2 regions of the Streptococcus pluranimalium genome follow, and region 1 is predicted to be linked to the other one. Evidence: predicted binding sites of a transcription regulator. Region 1 holds the regulator's gene; the other holds the start of a gene.

What was found. The regulator Rex, encoded in region 1, represses fermentation and respiration genes when NADH is low (regulators of the CRP and FNR family bind a similar motif). The targets are predictions, from matches to a motif close to TTGTGAANTANTTCACAA.
Region 2: the regulator Rex is predicted to act here: its motif matches at 2,413-2,430, upstream of adhE (bifunctional acetaldehyde-CoA/alcohol dehydrogenase).

What each region holds. Positions count from the first base shown of each region.
Region 1 is NZ_CP025536.1:1,065,022-1,074,967, reverse strand. It holds gene tagD (glycerol-3-phosphate cytidylyltransferase) at 1-333, shown strand, start outside; partial or broken gene C0J00_RS05535 (transposase) at 557-1,906, opposite strand; gene pepV (dipeptidase PepV) at 2,171-3,583, shown strand; gene C0J00_RS05525 (SGNH/GDSL hydrolase family protein) at 3,698-4,318, shown strand; gene C0J00_RS05520 (AI-2E family transporter) at 4,329-5,474, shown strand; gene radC (RadC family protein) at 5,668-6,348, shown strand; gene C0J00_RS05510 (gamma-glutamyl-gamma-aminobutyrate hydrolase family protein) at 6,345-7,043, opposite strand; gene C0J00_RS05505 (redox-sensing transcriptional repressor Rex) at 7,047-7,688, opposite strand; gene C0J00_RS05500 (DUF4649 family protein) at 8,268-8,480, opposite strand; gene C0J00_RS05495 (DUF1831 domain-containing protein) at 8,490-8,837, opposite strand; gene C0J00_RS05490 (cysteine desulfurase family protein) at 8,837-9,946, opposite strand, start outside.
Region 2 is NZ_CP025536.1:86,844-96,789, reverse strand. It holds gene adhE (bifunctional acetaldehyde-CoA/alcohol dehydrogenase) at 1-2,381, opposite strand, end outside; gene C0J00_RS00455 (hypothetical protein) at 2,729-2,980, opposite strand; gene C0J00_RS00450 (hypothetical protein) at 3,137-3,802, opposite strand; gene C0J00_RS00445 (ATP-binding cassette domain-containing protein) at 3,805-4,632, opposite strand; gene C0J00_RS00440 (GntR family transcriptional regulator) at 4,625-4,981, opposite strand; gene C0J00_RS00435 (acyltransferase family protein) at 5,214-6,995, opposite strand; gene C0J00_RS00430 (MORN repeat-containing protein) at 6,992-7,393, opposite strand; gene C0J00_RS00425 (low molecular weight protein-tyrosine-phosphatase) at 7,412-7,834, opposite strand; gene C0J00_RS00420 (helix-turn-helix domain-containing protein) at 8,360-9,262, opposite strand; gene purB (adenylosuccinate lyase) at 9,381-9,946, opposite strand, start outside.

The DNA of each region.
Region 1 (9,946 bases):
TTAAAAAGAGCCAAGTCACTAGGAGATTATCTTATTGTTGTTATTTCTACGGATGAGTTTAATTGGGTAGAAAAGCAGAAAAAGTGTTATTTCTCTTATGAGCAACGTAAATCTTTAGTGGAAGCGATTCGTTATGTTGATTTGGTTATTCCTGAGACTACCTGGGAACAAAAGAAAACGGATATGCATGAATATCATATTGATACTTTTGTCATGGGAAATGACTGGAAAGGAAAATTTGATTTTTTGCGAGATGAAGGAGTAGAAGTTGTTTACTTAGATAGAACTCCTGAGATTAGTACTAGTCAGATAAAATATGATTTAAAAAAATAATTTTGAAGTACATAGAAAAAAGAACAGATAGACTTGATATAATTCTTATCAAAGGCTCATTGTTAACTGTAGCGGGTGACTTGCACAAAAAGGGAGCATTACAGCCTTTTGAATTCACTTTGAGACATGGTCACTTTCGACTTGCTATTCTTATTCAATGAAAATCAAGTACTGTTCTGCGTCTTTTTTTGGCTCTTCGTCAACTGTAGTGGGTGACTTATAGCTAACACCTAGAGAGAATCGTTCCGGTTCTCTCTATTTGTCTCTTTCCGGTTTTCGAGAGACAACCTAAAAGGGTCACTCCCCTGCCCCTTTTAGTATTCAAAGCGATCAAAATTTTAGTTTTAAAGTTCTTGAATCCAAAAGCTTGTCGTTTGATATCTTTGATGAGTTTGTTGGTTGCCTCAAGCTTCGCGTTAGAATAGGGAAGTTCCAAGGTGTTGATGATATAGTCCTTGTATCTTAAAAAGGTTTTGAAGATCGTTTGAAATTCTTTATTCACAGTCTCCAGATGCTCCTCAATCAAGTCAAAAAAGTGGCTAGCTTGTTTCTCTTGAAAGTGAAAGAGTAAGAGTTGATAAAGGTCATAGTAAAAATGCAGTTCCTCAGAGAAAGGTAAGGTTTTCTTGACGACTTACCGAGGGGTGAAGGTTTGTCTAAAGGTCCTTGAATAGAACGTCTCCAGAGATAGTTTGCGACTCTCTTTTTGTAAGATTCGCCAGTGATTCTTCATAGCATGGTAAGGAAGTGATTGCGTGTCAAAGCTCTTCATGATGGCAATTCTCGTAGCCATCATAGCCCTACTTAGGTGTTGGATGATGTGAAAATGATCAAGGACAATACGAGCGTTTGGGAGTGAAAGAGTCCAGTGGACTATTTCAACCTGAGCCTAAAAATAAGATAGCGAGGGTCTTGATGATGGGTATATAACTCCCAGACATGTCAACAGTGACGACTTTGGCCGTTTCTCGAACTTTTTTGGGGAATGTGTAGAAGAAGTTCTTAACCGTGGTTTGCTTATTGTCTTCAAGGACAGTGACGATTTGTCTGGTCTCAAAATCTTGAGCAATAAAGGCTAGCTACCCCTTGTTTCTTGAAAATTCATCCCAAGACAGAACGGCAGGTAGCTTATCGAAAGTTTCTTTGATTTGGAAGTTTTCGAGTTGTCTTTGGACAGTCGTTGCTGAGACATGACATTGCCTAGCGATAGCGGCATTGCTTGAGGACTCAGTTAGAAGTTGAGTGATTTTAGCCCAGACCGGTTGCGAGATTTAGCAGTTTCTTTTAACTAATGGGCTTTGTGCAACGACAACCTTACGACAGCTTTTGCATTGAAAGCGTCGTTTCTTGAGTTTTAAGAGGGTTGGCATGCCTTGAACATCCAAAATCGGGATGGTTGATGGTTTTTGAAAATCGTATTTGATCATATTTCCACAACAAAAAGGAGAAGCAGGTACTAGATAATCAAGTTTAGCCCGTATTTCAATATGAGTTTGGTGTTTCAAAACAAAAGAATAGTGATATTGTTATCTTTCAATCCGATCAAATCTGTGATATTCTTAAATAGTTCCATATGACACTTTCTAATGAGTTGTTTGACGCTTTTCATTATAAGTCATGTGGGACTTTTTTGATAAAATCAAAAAGCCCTATAACATCCGCAGTGGATTTACCCACTACAAATTATAGAGCCCAATTTTCTTGGAAGGTTGATGTTTGGTAAGCATCCAATAATAAGAATCGAGGAGTCACTACAAAGTGGCTTTTTAAATATCGTGAAATCCTTTCCTTTTCATGGTATAATGGGGAAACGATAAGATTTAAGGAGAGTATGTTTATGTCTACTATTGATTTTAAAGCTGAAGTTGATAAACGTCGTGAGGATATGATGGCGGATTTGTTTACGCTTTTGAGTATCAATTCTGAGCGTGATGATAGTCAAGCTGATGAGAAGCATCCATTTGGTCCTGGTCCAGTTAAGGCTTTGGAAGCTTTCTTAGAGATTGCTAAGCGTGATGGCTACAAGACACGTAATATCGATAACTACGCTGGCGAGTTTGAGTTTGGTGACGGCGATGAGGTCATGGGGATTTTCGGTCACCTTGATGTTGTTCCCGCAGGCTCTGGCTGGGATACTGATCCGTATACACCTGTTATCAAAGATGGTCGTCTTTATGCGCGTGGAGCATCCGATGACAAAGGGCCAACTATGGCTTGTTATTATGGTCTTAAAATCATTAAAGAACTTGGTCTTCCAGTATCTAAAAAAGTTCGCTTTGTTGTTGGTACTGATGAAGAGTCTGGTTGGGCTGATATGGACTATTACTTTGAGCACGCTGGTGTCGCAAAACCTGATTTTGGTTTTTCTCCAGATGCTGAATTCCCGATCATCAACGGTGAAAAAGGTAATATCACAGAATACCTTCACTTCTCAGGTGATAATAATGGTGCTGTTGTCCTTCATAAATTTGAAGGCGGTCTCCGTGAAAATATGGTTCCTGAGTCAGCAACAGCTCTTATTTCAGGTGACATCGACTTTGAAGACTTGTCTGAAAAACTTCGTGCCTTCAATGCTGAGAATAACTTGACAGGTGAGATTGCGCAAGACAGTGATGCTAATGTATCAATCACGATTAATGGAAAATCTGCCCACGGCTCAATGCCTTATAAAGGTGTTAATGGAGCAACTTTCCTTGCTAAATTCTTACAAGATTTGGCATTTGAAGCTGCAGCACGTGATTTTATTGATGTAACAGCTAATATCCTTCACGAAGACTTTGAAGCTGAGAAACTTGGTTTAGCTCATACAGATGACAAGATGGGTTCTGTTAGCATGAATGCTGGTGTCTTCTCATTCCTGAAAGAAGAAGGAGATAATACTATTGCACTTAACTTCCGTTACCCTAAAGGAACGGATGCTCAAGTCCTTAAAGCTGGTCTTGAAAAAATTGCTGGTGTTGAAAAAGTGACCTTGTCAGATCATGATCAAGCACCTCACTATGTATCTGCTGACGATCCATTAGTGGAAACACTCCTAAGTGTTTATGAAAAGCATACTGGTCTAAAAGGGCATGAGCAAGTGATCGGCGGAGGTACATTCGGTCGACTCTTGGAACGTGGAGTTGCCTTTGGTGCTCTATTCCCAGATTCTATCGATACCATGCACCAAGCCAACGAATTTTCAGATGTTGAAGAACTCTTCACAGCAGCTGCTATTTATGCAGAAGGTATTTATGAGTTAATCAAATAAGTCGAAAGGATTGCTAGGCAATCCTTTTTGATTGATTTCGCATTGACTATGAGATGATTTTTTATAAGAAAAAAGGTATAATGAAACGAGTTATGATGCCTAGGAGTAGAAATAATGATTGAAGTAATTAGACCTGAGTTGGCTAAATATCACCAACAAAAGTTGGGAGACTATCAAGCAGCTAATGATCGAGATCCTAAAGATGCTATTGTTTTTACGGGAGATTCGATAATTGAATTTTTTCCCTTAAAGAAATTTTTGGGACGTGACCAAGTTCTTTTAAATAGAGGTATTGCTGGCACCGATACGAATTGGCTAAAAGACCATCTTAAAGAACAGGTCTTAGCCCTAGACCCTGATAAGCTATTTATTTTAATTGGAACGAACGATCTGGGTCTTGGCTATGATGATGAGCATATCTTTAGAAATATTGAGATCATTTTGCAGACCATTCAGTTTGAATCCATTGCGACTAAGGTGTATCTCTTGTCAATCTTGCCAGTCAGTCATAAAAAGGAGTATCAGGCAAAGGTAAAAATGCGAAATAACCATGATATCCAGGTTTTAAATCGTCAATTTGAAGGACAACTTCTAGCAGAATATATTGACCTTTATCCCCATTTATTGGATGAGGAGGGGAACTTGGCTGACGAGTTTACAACAGATGGTTTGCATTTAAGTCAAAAAGGTTATGCCATTATAGCTGAACAGTTGAAACCTTATTTAGATAGTTAAAGGAGAAATTGTGAAAATAACAAAAAAAGAAGTAGGTTATATTGTCCTTACTTTCTTTCTCTGTTTTGGTATTTACCGAAATTGGGAAAATAGTGCTAGTCTGATCAAGACTTTTTGGAACGCTTTAAATCCTTTTTTAGTTGGTGCAGGTATTGCTTATATTATCAACCTTGTGATGTATCCTTATGAAACATGGTTTGAGCGATTCATCAAATGGCCTTTTCTAGTAAGGTTTAAGCGTGGCATTACTATGCTTTTGGCATATCTAACATTTATTTTAGTGATCGTTTGGATTTTTTCAATTGTTATTCCAGATTTAATATCAAGCCTACAGTTACTCTTAAAAGTTGATACAGATGCTGTTTCAAAAATCATTTCGGAACTGAATGATAATAAGGTGATTGATCGAATACTGGATATTTTTGGTCAACATTCAGATATCAGCTCAACCATTTCTAAATATACCCAGCAAATCACTAATCAGTTATTATCAGTCTTGACGAATATCGTGACCTCTGTTTCGAATATCGCTTCAACGATTATCAATGTTTTTGTCAGTTTTGTTTTCTCTATCTATGTTTTGGCAAAAAAGGAAATCTTGATTCGTCAAGCAGGAACTTTGACCAAAGTTTATACAGGTAAATGGGCGTCAAACATTTTTTACTTAACTGAGATTCTCCATGATCGTTTTCATAACTTTTTTGTTGGACAGACTGTAGAGGCTATTATTTTAGGGACGCTAACTGCGATTGGAATGTTTATCCTAGGCTTTCCTTATGCTGTTACTGTAGGAGTATTGATTGCCTTTACAGCTTTGATACCAATTGTAGGTGCTTTTATCGGCGCAGGAGTTGGCTTTATTTTAATAGCTACAGAATCGTTTCAATCGGCTGTTTTCTTTATTATCTTTTTAGTCATCTTGCAACAGTTGGAGAGCAATCTCATCTATCCTAAAGTCGTTGGTAATTCAATCGGTCTTCCAGGAATGTGGGTACTTTTAGCGATAACAGTTGGTGGTGCTGTTAGTGGTATTTCAGGAATGCTAGTTGCTGTGCCGCTTGCTGGAACGCTCTATCAAGTCCTTAAGGATAATGTAAGAGCAAGACAAAAGAGACAAGAAGTGCCTACTAGACAAGTTAGACCACCGCATTATTAATATTACAATCAAATCAATAGGAAATTTGAAAAACTTTCTATTAGCAGTTAAATCATTTAAAATAGCTTAGAATCAACGTTGCGTGGTAACGTCATTCTAAGCTATTTTTTGTTTTTTAAGTTTTTTGACTAGCTTTTTTGATAGTTTTACGAATATATAGATAGGATAATCAAATGATAAGAGGTTCAATTGTATGTATGACATTACCATTCCAAAAGAAGCTTTATTACCCCGTGAACGTCTGGTGCAATTAGGGGCTGAAAAACTTAGCAATCAAGAATTATTAGCGATAGTATTAAGGACAGGTACTAAAAAAGAGCCTGTTATGGCTCTTTCTCAATCAATTTTGTCTGAGCTTGATAGTTTAGCAGAGTTGCACGACCTGTCGCTCCAAGAACTTCAGGAAATTCATGGCATTGGACAAGCAAAATCAACAGAACTAAAAGCCATGCTTGAGTTAGCAAAAAGAATCCAGGCGTCTGAGAAAAAACGCTCAGAGAGGATGACAGGGAGCCAACAAGTCGCTAGAAAAATGATGATAGAGATTGGTAGAGAGAAGCAAGAACATCTTGTTGTTCTTTATCTTGATACACAAAATCGTATTATTGAACAGCGTACTATTTTTATCGGTACGGTCAGACGATCAGTTGCCGAACCTCGCGAGATTTTGTATTATGCTTGTAAAAATATGGCAACGTCAATGATTTTAGTGCATAATCATCCTTCTGGTACAGTAGAACCGAGTGAAAATGATTTACGTTTTACAGAAAAATTAAAACGTTGTTGTGACGATATGGGCATGATACTCTTAGATCATCTGATTATCGGACAGAAAGACTATTTCAGTTTTCGTGAAGAATCAGACCTTCTTTAGAGTTCATTGACCACAAAGTCAAACAGGCTTTGGTCAATTGGGCGGCTATTGATTAACAATTCAGGATGCCATTGGACACCCAGATAAGGCACTTTTTGATGCTTGTATTGGACAGCTTCAATAGTGCCATCTTTTGGATCTTGGGCAATGACTTCTAACTCACTAGCCAGATGATCAATACTTTGATGGTGAAATGAGTTAATGGTATTTCTTTCACCATAGATAGCTCGAAGAGGCGTTCCTTCTTTAACAAGCATTTCCTGTGTCAAATAGTCAGCGGGATCATCCTGCCAATGATTTTCAATATCTTGATGGAGGCTACCGCCAAGAGCAACGTTCATCAACTGAGTTCCTCGACAAACAGTGAATATGGGCTTTTGTTGTTTTAGAGCTTCAGCAAGAAGAGCGATTTCAAATAGATCTCGCTCTTCAAAGAAGTCATCATTATTTTTAGCCTGGTTTTCTTGCCCGTAGAGAGCAGGATTAACATTTTGGCCACCAGGTAAAATAAGTTTATCAACCATAGATATATACTGCCGAGCTGTGTCAGTATCAGAAATCGGTAAAATGAGTGGTAAACCACCAGCCCTTTTTACACCCTCGACAAAACCATGAGGAACATAGTCTCTTAGTAAACCATTTTCAGGATTGACACGACGATTACCAGCTATTCCTATAATGGGTTGCTTAGTCATGGACTAGTTTTGTTTTTGATTCATAAAGTAAAGAAGTGTTTGTAACTCACTTGTCAAATCAACATATTGCACAACAACATCTTTTGGTACAGATAAGTGAACAGGTGAAAAGCTTAGAATACCCTTAATACCAGCTTCTACCAACTGATCTGCAACTTCTTGGGCTTGGAGGCTTGGAACAGTAAGGATAGCTGTTTCAATATCTGTATCCTTGAGAGTTTCTTTGATAGTAGAGATACCATGAATTGGAATACCGTCTGGAGAGCTTGTTCCAACGATATCATTATCATCACGATCAAAAGCAATAGCAATTTGCATCTTGTTGCGATCATGGAAGCGATAGTGCATAAGGGCACGACCAATATTACCAACACCAACAAGAGTAACATTAGTTGTAGAGTGATCATCAAGAATATCAGCGAAGAAATTCATGAGTTTTTTGACATCGTAACCAAAACCGCGACGCCCTAACTCACCGAAATGGGAAAAGTCACGACGGACAGTAGCAGAGTCAATTCCCATAGCATCTGCGATTTGTTTAGAGCTTGCTTTTTCGATATTATCAGTGTTAAAACGTTTAAAGATACGGTAATACAGTGATAAGCGTTTGGCTGTCGCTTTAGGAATAGTTTTTTCAACAGACATGGCTGTCTCCTTTTCTAAGATGTATCTTGAGCTTAAACAATACATCACTTGTTTTAATCATTTTACTTACCTATTTTAAATAATCCTTGTGAAAAATGCAACTTTAATGTCTGAAATTGTTACAAGGGGAGGGCTCAGAAGGAATTGACAATCCTTTATCTGGAGATAGCAGTTTTATCAAAGACTTGATGATAGAGGGAAGATGGTGTCCTTATAACTTAGTCGAGTACTCTCCTTTAGATATAAAATAGATGATTATAGTAATCATTTTTAGATGAAATCACTAAATGGCCTGCTAATATCACCGTTTAGTTAAGTAAGTTTAGTGAAAAGCATTACGTTTGAGATGATAATCTTTTGAATTAACTTTGATATATCATGACTAGAAACACATAGTACTCTATGGGATAATCTTCGCTTGACTCATATGCAATCTCGTCTGACAGTTAATTCATTTGACTACAGTATTCATTCATAGAAGCCCAAGCAAAAGGGTAATAGAATAAGTGATTATCATAAAAAGAGAGTATGATGACTTCTTAAAAATCTAAGAAGCTATCTTACTCTCTTAAGAGGTTATTAATCGAGATTTTGTTTCTCTAAGCTATAAAAGAGATTGCCAAAGTTACCTGTGTAATCAATTGTCTGATCCTTATAAATAACTTTAGTAACAGTGAAATGATCAGCAATCCCAATCATACAAGCCATTTGTGCTTGGCGATAAGCATCATAATTAGCATAGCTGATTTCTTTTTCTTGTTTAGCATCATTAAGGTAAGTGATGGTTAACATGCTAGCCTCCTATTGTTCTATTTTGGTAAATACATGACGTTCAACAAGACTATCCATAAGGAAATAGAACTTATCTTGAAGAATTTTGTGATCTTCAGATTTAAAGATGTTAACGAGGCGGAGACCAGACTGATCAGTGATGTTTAATTTAAAACCTGTCAAATCCTTATGGATAACAATTTTTAAGAGAAAACCAACACCAGAATTAGGCAGTTCTTCTAAAATACGGCTCAATTCAAGGTGACCAACCTTATTTTCAGAAAAGGTTAAATCTTTAAGGGCATATTTTTTGATGTTGGGATCAATTGCATAAGTGTAGCGACAGTCTTTAAGTGAAATGGATTGTTCAAAAGCCATTAGTTATCTCCTAATAATGATTTTAATAAATGCGCTAATCCGATCACCTCATCTTCGGTATTCAATTCTGAAAAGCTGATACGGATTGATTCTTGAAGTCTTGGAGAGTTATCTCCATATTTAGCAGCTAAAACATGACTGGGATCGACAGTTCCTGCTGTGCATGCTGAGCCTGTTGAAACGGAATAGCCTTGTAGGTCAAGTTGAGTTAATAAGATGCCATTATTAGCACCTGGGAATCCAATGTTAACGACATGTGGCATAGCCAATTCATTCGTATTGAGATAATAGTTCAGTCCATCAAGATGCTCTAAGAAGGTTTCTTTTAGGTGACTGACTTTAGACCAATTATTGGCAAGATTGTTTTGGGCATCTGCTAATGCTTTAGCCATCCCTGCAATACTAATAAGATTTTCTGTACTCGCACGATGTTTGCTTTCTTGCTCGCCACCATGTAACAAGGAATCAAACTGTTTTTGGTGATGATAGAGGATACCCACGCCTTTAGGACCATGAAATTTATGAGCTGATATGGACATAAAATCAATACCAAGTGCCTCTGGTTCAAGAGCTATCTTTCCTGCTACTTGTACAGCGTCAACATGGAAGGCAGCAGGATGCTCTTTCAATAGAGAAGCGATATCAGCAATAGGAAGGAGGTCACCAGTTTCATTATTGGCGTACATGAGACTGACGAGAATCGTATCATCACGTAAGGCAGAGCGAACTTCTTCAGGACCTATGGTACCATTGACTGGCTGTAGATAGGTGACATCAAAACCAAAACGTTCTTCTAAGTAAGACAAGGTATGGAGAACAGAGTGATGTTCGATAGCAGAAGTGATAATATGTTTTCTTTGATGCTGATGAGCTAAAGCGTAGCCTTTTAAAACAGTATTGTTACTTTCAGTGCCACCAGAGGTAAATATAATATTATTTGGAGATGTTTTCATCATTGCTGCGATGGTCTGTCGGTATTCTCTTAATTTTTGACTAGCTAATCGTCCATGTGCGTGAATACTTGACGGGTTAGTCAACTGAAGAGCCATCGCTGCTGTCATTTCAGCAATAACGGCTTCTGTTAAGGGAGTGGTTGCAGCATTATCCAA
Region 2 (9,946 bases), 980 kb from region 1:
TCATTTTTACCCTTGAATCCCATGAAGCGTGCAATGTCTGCGTAGTCTTTTTCCGCACGGAAGAAGTCATATTTAGGGAACATAGCATGTTTTTGAGGATCTTTAGCATTGTAGCGAATGATGTGCGGCAAGAGAATAGCATTGGTACGTCCGTGAGGGATGCCCCATTCACCACCAACTTTGTGGGCGATTGAGTGACAGATACCTAGGAAGGCATTGGCGAAGGCCATACCTGCCATTGTTGAAGCATTATGCATTTTCTCACGTGACTCTTCTGTTGCTTTTTTAACAGATGTTTCAAGGTTTTCAAAGACCAATTTAATGGCTTGAAGTGAGAGTCCACGCGTATAGTCACTAGCCATAACTGATACGTATGATTCGATAGCATGAGTCAAGACATCCATACCAGTATCAGCTGTAACACTAGCCGGTACACTCATGACAAGCGCTGGGTCAACAATAGCGATATCAGGTGTCAAGGCATAATCAGCAAGTGGGTACTTAGTATGGTCGTCACTGTCAGTAATAACTGCAAATGGTGTTACTTCTGACCCTGTACCAGATGTTGTTGGGATACAGATGAAGGTTGTTTTTTCTGCGTAAGGAATCTTGTAAGTACGTTTACGGATATCAAGGAATTTTTGTTTGGCGCCAAAGAAGCTAACATCTGGATTTTCAAAGAACATCCACATGGCTTTGGCAGCATCCATCGCTGAACCACCACCGAGAGCAATAATTGTGTCTGGTTGGAAGTTGTTGAACAATTCAAGACCTTTGTAAACAGTGTTTGTTGATGGGTTTGGCTCAACGTCTGAGAAGACTTCTACTCTTGGATTATTAGGGTTAAGTGCCAATTGTTTACGAACAAGATCAGCGTAACCGAATTGCACCATACCAGGGTCACAGACCAACATCACTTTTTCAGCTTTGATTTGGCGAAGGTAAGTGATTGAATTTTTTTCAAAGTAAACTTTTGGTGGCAATTTGAACCATTGCATGTTATTGCGACGCTTTGCCAATGTCTTAACGTTAATCAAGTCGAATGCCCCCACGTTGTGTGAAATTGAGTTATGACCGTATGAACCACAGCCTAGTGTCAATGATGGAATCATTTCATTGTAGATGTTACCGATACCACCTTCAGCTGATGGTGAGTTAACAAGTACACGACATGCTTTCATACGAATACCATATTGGATTTGAAGGTCTTCGTCTTCAGTATGAATAACAGCGGTGTGACCAAGTCCACCAAGATCAAGCATAGCTGCTGCTTTATCAAAACCGTCTTTGACACCTTTTGATTTGATAAGGGCAAGAACTGGTGATAATTTTTCACGTGATAGCGGGTAATCTGGTCCAGCATCTTTGATTTCAGCAAGGATAATTTTTGTTCCTTTAGGCACTTTCAAGCCTGCTAATTTAGCAATTTCTTCTGCTGATTTACCAACAATTTTTGCATTAACGGCTGTTTTTGCTTCATTAAGGACTGCCTTTTCTAGTTTTTCAAGGTCTGATTTTTTAGAGATGATAACACATTGATGAGCTTCAAATTCTGCTTTAACATCATCGTAAACTTCCTCATCAACGATAGCTGCTTGTTCTGAAGCACAAATCATTCCATTATCAAATGATTTTGAAACGATAATATCGTTAACAGCACGTTTAATTTTAGCATCTGCTGCGATGTAAGACGGCACATTACCAGCACCAACCCCAAGGGCAGGTTTACCAGTTGAGTAAGCTGCTTTAACCATGCCAGGTCCACCAGTCGCAAGAACTGTTGCTACTTTAGGGTGATTCATCAAAAGTCCTGTTGCTTCAATAGATGGTTCCTCAATCCATTGTACACAATGTTCAGGTGCTCCCGCTTCAATAGCGGCATCACGAACGATACGGGCTGCTTCAGCAGATGATTGTTGAGCTGATGGATGGAAGGCAAACACGATTGGGTTACGTGTTTTCAAAGCGATAAGAGCTTTAAAGATTGTTGTTGATGTAGGGTTAGTTGTTGGTGTTACCCCACAGATAACGCCGACTGGCTCTGCGATAGAAACAAGCCCTGCTTCTTTATCTTCTGAAATGACACCTACTGTTTTGTTATCTTTGATGGCATTCCAGATATATTCTGAAGCGTACATGTTTTTAATAGCTTTATCTTCATAAACACCACGACCAGTTTCATCAACAGCCATCTTAGCCAAAAGCATGTGTTTGTCAAGCGCAGCAATCGCAGCTTGGTGAACAATGTGATCCACTTGTTCTTGTGTGAAATCTGCCATTGCATCCAAAGCGACAACCGCTTGTTCAGCCAAGCGATCAATAACTTCTTGTGTATTTGATTTTTGAACTGTCTCTGTTACTTCAACTGTTTTAGTCGCCATAATAAACTCCTTTAAAATATAACACTTTATTTTGTTAAAAGTTTCACAATTTGTTTATATGTTAATTATATCACAATAAATTTCCTTGTAAAGTATTTTTGTGAACTTTTTTTCAAACTTTTTGTTTTTTTTTCTCTTCTTTGCCTAAAAAGTTTTAGGAGGTTTGCATTTTTCTAAAAGTAAAACCCCTCCCAAATAATTAGGAGGAGTTATCCACATCAGAAATAGCACTAGCTTATCGACTATCACATTTAAGTTTCTTTACTTGAACTCACAAAATATTGAAGTCTACAAGCTAGATGGCTTCAAGTTTTTGCAACAACTATCATTATAAGGCTCATTTGTTACTAGCGTTTCTGTTTCAACTGTCTTGCCTTATCCGCTCTTTCATAAATCATGGCTAAGGAAAGAATCCCAACAAGAGGCATTAAGATATCTCTAACTGAGAAAGTTAAATTCCCTCTTAAAAACAGATAAAGAACGATTACGATAAACAAGATAGGTAGAATAAATCCCAAGTACTTGTTGCCAAAATAGCCAGCAATAGTTTGTAGACCAATAACACCCGCAATGATTACTATCACCACTATATTAGTCATTAAACTACTCCTTATTTTCAATGATGCCTTTGTCCTAACTTAAGAGCCTTTTACATCAATCACACGAGGTATCTGCTTCTAAAGGATTTTCCAAACTCTAAAAACCTTATGACAACACCAACACTATGCTGGCATCATGAAGCCTAGATTAAGGTATTATTTCACTTCGACTTTAGCAATAATCCAATAATAAACTGAGATAAGCGCTAGTAAGATTAAAACTCCAATGCCCTGGTAGGCATAGTCTGGTAACTGTGACAGGGTTTCAAAGATTACTGGCAAACTATCATGCAATATTAAACCAAACATGGCTACTGCTATTCCACCCAAGAAATTGATAGCAAGAAGGATGAAGAGTACTTTCCACCCCCATTTGTAAATAGCAAAGCTAAAGATAGCAATAGCAAAACAACCAGCAAAACTAGTCCCGAATCCTGACAAGAAATCCTGCCAAGAGGGGAAACGATTGTCATCAACAAACAAGGTGAAGAAGTTCGACACTGCGGTAATAATAGCGTAAATGAAGAAATTAGCAATGAAGTAGTTCTTGCGTTTATTACCAAATCGCAAAGCTGAGTCAAAGTCTGACATCCCATCTGTAAAAAAGACAATGATTGTCCAAAGAGAGAAGATACTGGATATAAACTGTACGGTGCCATTAATCCATGAATTGGTTTGGATATCAAAGGTGCTATTATCACCAAAAAGGAGGGCTAGCACTGTAAATGAAGCTGCAATAAGTGCAAAGACAAGCATAATCAGTGCAGCTATTTTTAAATGATCTAAAAGTTGCATACCTCGTAGTTTTAACGTTCGTTTCATGATTAGTCCTCCACTAGATAATTAAAGAGTGTCTGTAGGTCGTAATAACCGACTTGTCCACCTTGTCCAGTCACTTCTCGGATATCTTCCTCAGTGATCGTATCAAAGAGATAAGTTTCTGTCGTGCTTCCCAGTTGACGTTGATTAAGGATATATTTGTTAGGAAGTTCTGCATTCGTTAAGCGAACTGCCCTAGCTTGAACATCCTCAATATTAGCATCAACCAATAAAGCAGTCTCTTTAAGCATAATGACATGGGTCAAATAGTTTTCCACTTCTTGAATCAAGTGCGTTGACAAGATAATGAGACGAGGATGTTGCGCATAATCCTCTAACATAGCGTCAAAGAACTTCTGACGGTTGACGGAGTCAAGACCATTCGTAGGCTCGTCAAAGACGGTAACCGTTTCTCGAGTTGCTAACCCCAAAATATTGTAAACCAATGTTTTATTACCTGTTGATAGTTTCTTGATTTTAAGCTTTGGATCAAGATTAAAGCGAGCTAGAAGTTCTTCGGCATAATGAGCATCAAACTTTGGATACATGTTTTCATAATAGCAGATTAGTTTTGTGATTTTCCCTTGAAAAACACTATTATAATCAGACACATCACTTGTTACAAAGACGATGTGGGCTAGATCAAAGCTGGTGCTAACACGACCATCATACGAAGCAATCATGTCATTTATCAATTTCATCATGGTTGTTTTCCCAACACCATTGCGTCCTAAGAGACCGTAGACGCCTGCCTGATCTTTAAATTCTAAATTAATCTGTTGCAAAACAACTTTTCGGCCATACTTTTTAGTAATCTCTTCTAACTTAAGCATTCTTCTCCTCCTTAATCATCTCAATCAAGTGATCCAGTGAAATATCTAATCGTTTGGCTTCTTGTAAAAAGGCGGGAAGCATTTGCTGACTAAAAGCTTGTTGCCTTTTTGCAATAATCAAATCTCTAGCTTCTGCTGTTACATACATGCCCATTCCTCTTTTTTTATATAGAATATCTTGATCAACTAGATCGTTAAGCCCCTTACCTGCCGTTGCAGGATTGACTTGCATCATCTTGGCAAATTCATTGGTAGATGGTACCTTATCATCAACCTTGAAATGCCCGCTTAAAATGTCATCTTCAATCATCTGTGAGATTTGCATGTAAATGGGTATTGCTTCGTTCACATAGTCACCTTCCTTTTTTCTCTTAAACATCAATCTAGTTTTATGGTTAATTAGTTGACTAATTAACCTATGAACTTAGTATAAACTCAAACACACAATATTGCAAGTATTTTCTTAACTTTTTTGAAAAATATCCATTACTCAAGCTAGTTATCGTCTTGAGATAATGAATTTTCCAAATAAAAAACAATGCCAAACAAGGTATTTCGCCTGCTTGACATTGTTTTGTGCTTTATTTTTTAGCGGGCTGCTTAGCCACTTGTTCAACTGCTTTTTGAACAGTATTAACATAAAGGTCAGCACCTTCTATGCTGGCGTCCGAATAATGAACACCATCAGTGCCTTCCCATATTTCAGGATGATCAACAGCCGCCTTATACCAATCCGCAACGGTAACGTATGGGTACTTTTTAGCTAACTTCAATTCATAGTCTCTGACAGCTTTGACATCTCCCATTGCTTTTGCATTATATGGAGTCACAAAAACTAGTCGGTGACCTTTTGGTAAGGCTTTAATATATTTCTGAGTTTCTTCTTCATAGCCACTTGTTGAGTTCACCCCAACAGCGACAACGACAGTGCTTGACATGGTACCTGTTTGCGCTTGATTTTTGAAAATTGTGAATGCATCTTCAAAATTTCGACTGACAGCTGCATCTAATTGCGCTTTAGGCATAATTTTCTTAAAAGCATTCTGTGAACGAAGAGCTACAGAGTCACCAATCACAGTAACGTCACTGAGGGCATCCACATCTCCGGCAGTGACCATATATGATCTTGTCAAACTATTCTGCGATTGTTTAAGAGAGTTAACCAAAAGCTCCGATTCAAACTTCCCAACTTTTGGTGCTGTCGCACTAACGATGACAAGAAGAAGAGACAAGGCTGCACCTATGCCTACCATAGCTTTCCAGTAGGGTTTCAAATCTATCTCTATGCCAAGGATACGAGGGATTTTCCCAGCAATGAAAGGCTCCAAAACATAAAAAGAGAACGTTGAAAAAAGAATAGAGAAAAACATAGTGAGAACCACTGCCAACCAGTTAGCAACGAGCTGACTGAAAATCACGTAGAAGGGCCAGTGGAATAGATAGAGACCGTAACTGATGTCTGCAAAGAAGGTGATAAAAGCAGGCTCTTTAGCTTTTGGTGTTTTCTCATGTAAGACACGCGCTGAATAAATCATGGTTGAGGCAAAGAGAGTTGCCAAAATGAAGCCAAAGAGAAAAGTCAAAATGTTATTAAAGTCAAGTGCGAATGTCAGTAACAATAAAAGGAGGAAACTGCCTGCCATATAAGCAATCGCTCGATTGAGAGACCAAAGTTGAGCATTTCTCTTAAATCGATGAGTCACCTCAGATACACCTGAAATCGTCGCAAAAATAGCTCCTAGGAAAAATCCAAAACTATGACTCAAACTAGAGTAGTAAATCAATGAAAGATTATCTGCAAAGAAAGCTCTGATAAACATACTCACAAAACCCAGTCCAAACAGGGCAGATGAGACCATGAAGATCATCCCTCTAAATTTGAGAGGTGTTAAATTGCGTTTTGAAAGCAACCAGATCACCAAAGCCCAGAGAAGATAAAAATGCACTTCAATAGCTAGACTCCATGTGTGCACAAAGAGATGAGGGATAAACTGGCTTTCGTAACTACTACCTGTAAAAATCTCGTAGAAATTTGTCGTAAACCCAAGCGTTGCTGCTGCTTGCTTACCGATATCAGCAACAAAGTCCGGCTTGACTAAAAAGGTAAAGGGGATAGTCACCAAAACCATCAAAACTAAAGGAGGGACAATCCGGTAAAAACGTCGCTTTAAAAAGCCAATGATATCAAATGCATCTGACCGACTGTACTCGTCAATCATTAGAGCTGTGATCAAGAAACCAGAAAAGGTGAAGAAGATATCAACACCGATAAAGCCACCTGGAAATTGATTTTTAAAAAAGTGATAGAGAAGGACTAAAAGCAGCCCGGTTACCCTAACTAGTGAAAACCATTTTATTCTCATTTTTTATAAATTCCTTGTTTAAACTCGCCTTTGTAGGTCTTGTTATCCTTTGTTTTCAAAACTCCTTGACCGTCAGCCTGTCCTTTTTTAAACTCACCAGAATAGGACCAACCTTTGGCAGCCGTATAGGTCCCCTGACCGTCAAAAACACCATTTTTAAATTGCCCTTGATAAATATCCCCATTTTCATAAGTTAACTTACCTTGACCATTCATCCGATTATTAGCCACTTCTCCGTTATAAGTGATTTTATGATTATCATATGTTAACGTTCCCTTATGTTTAAGAGGGATTAAAAAGGCGCTTAAACCTAGGATAATAATAAAGGCAACGCTTAGGAGTTCAATCGTCGCTCTTGTCAATTTTATTTTTTTGATATCTTCGATCAGCTGTTTCATAATGTTCTTTCTTCGTGTTTAAGATAATTCTTCCAACCAAGTGTGGCAACCTTTACGGACGAGGTTATGGGCCTCTTCAAAATCACCAGTGTACCAAGGATCGGGCACACCACCGTCACAAAAGAGATGAATTTTATTGTCAAAGCGCCCCGCAGAGAGCTGCTTTAAATCCGCAACATTCTGCTCATCCATGCCAATAATGGCATCAAAATAAGCTAAATCGTCTAACGTTACTTGCTGAGAGGTCTTTGAGTGGTTATAAGCGTAGCCTTTTTCTTTAAGAATAGCTTGTGTTCCTCGGTGGATAGGATTGCCATGCTCCCAAGAAGACGTCGCACGACTCTCAATCTGCCAATCCGCACCAGCAAAATCCTTCATCACAAACTCAGCCATCGGACTGCGACAAATATTACCAAGACAAACAAAACATACTTTTTTCATGAGCAACTCCTTGATAACATTATAACAGAAAAGTAATCAGGAAAATACATAAAAGTAACATACCACACTTATGAAAACTAACTCGCACCATTTTGATTTCTGAAAACCACTTTAAACTAGCCAAAAACTAACTAAATGAGAGGATTAGTATGTGGGGTCAGAAATAGAGTCCGACAACTAACATCATATACTAGCAAAGTTATTAAAAAATTAAAAATGGAAAGTTATCCAAGCCACCAACCAGTTGCAGTACCTAAACATGAGATAAGTGAAATAATAATTGCAAACATTTTTGTTCTCCTTTATATTTTATGAATTTAGTTTATCCAAATACAAAACAAAACAACATGACAAAAAAGTCACGTTAGAGTGAGTGAAACTTTTTCATCCTAAATAACATTATGGAAACACTTTAAATAATCGGATTAGAAAAGTTTTTAGTATGTTTCAAAGCACATACAACAAAAGGCTCTTAAGTAAGATAAAACTTAAGAACCTTTCGTTATATAATCCATTATTAACCGTTTACAGTGAATCTTTTTCCCATTCAATAATTAGTTGCTCTTCTAAATATTGATTACCAACTATACGTGAAAATAAAAGCGCCTCATTATATTTCGCTTCAGCTGCTCCTCTATTGTTATGTTGAGCTAAAATCAATTTCCATTCCATCATATCTAAGATAGGCTGTTTTTGGTAATCTTGGGTTGTCGATATTATATCTCTAGTTTGTTCAATTAAATCACTCGCATCTTGGAACTCTTCCAGTTTAATTAGTATGGTAATAGCTTGTAAAAGAATATCTCTTAGTAGAAATAAATCGCTTGGATGTGTAAATTGGGCTTGTTTTTTTAAATACCCACATAATTTTTTGACGATTGATAAATCAAATAATGTATCTTGAAAATTAGCAAAGTAAATATAGAAAAAATAAAGACGAATTATTAATAAATCATTTAATTCATATCGTTTTTTCAATTGAATCTGTTGAAAGGATTCTCTAACTAAGTCGCCACCAAAATTAACATCTTCATCTAAGTGGATATCCATTGAAGTTTGCAAAACTTCGATAGCAATTTTCTCATCTTCAGGTAACTTCTCAAAAAAATCCAAATAAATTTCATCAAAATATTGTGTAATCTGTTTTATCTGCTGCTCTTGTCTATAAGTTGGCGTTCGCATTATAAGATACTTCAGCTCTTTATAGCGAAATGGTAACTCAAATTCTTCACTATCAACCAAGCTTGGTAGGGGAACATTTAATCTTTTAGCTATAAATAACATTTTCGAAAGAGAGGGAGCAACCTGTCCCCCCTCGATTCTAATTAACTGTCTAACTGATAATTCCGATTGATCCTCGCACAATTCTTCCTGCGACATCCCTTTTTCTTTTCGTAGAATTTTGACTTTTAGACCAAAAGTTTCCACAACTCAAGTTATCTCCTCTCTCATTTATATTTATATTATACCATTTTTTTGTCCTTTTAGTAATATTTTTTTAATTTTAGAAACATAAAAAAGAAACGTTCACCGTTTCTTTTGTCTATTATAACCCCAAGCGTTCGAAGACTTCATCTACGCGTTTTGTATAGTATACAGGATTGAAGAGTTCGTCGATTTCGTCTTGTGTGAGGCGAGAAGTTACTTTCTCATCATATTCTAATAATGGTTTAAAATCGACTTGGTTATCCCATGAATGAGCTGTTTTTGGTTGTACCAAATCATAAGCTTCTTCACGTGTCATCCCTTTTTCAATCAACTTGAGCATGACGCGTTGGCTGTAAATCAAGCCGAATGTTGAGTTCATGTTGCGAAGCATGTTGTCTGGGAAGACGGTCAAGTTTTTGACGATATTGCCAAAACGATTGAGCATGTAGTTGATCAGAATAGTTGTGTCTGGTGTGATGATACGCTCTGCTGAAGAATGAGAGATATCACGTTCGTGCCAGAGAGCAACATTCTCATAAGCTGTGACCATGTGTCCGCGGACAACACGGGCCAAACCAGTCATATTTTCAGAACCGATTGGATTACGTTTGTGGGGCATTGCTGAGCTACCTTTTTGGCCTTTGGCGAAGAATTCCTCCACCTCACGTTGCTCAGATTTTTGAA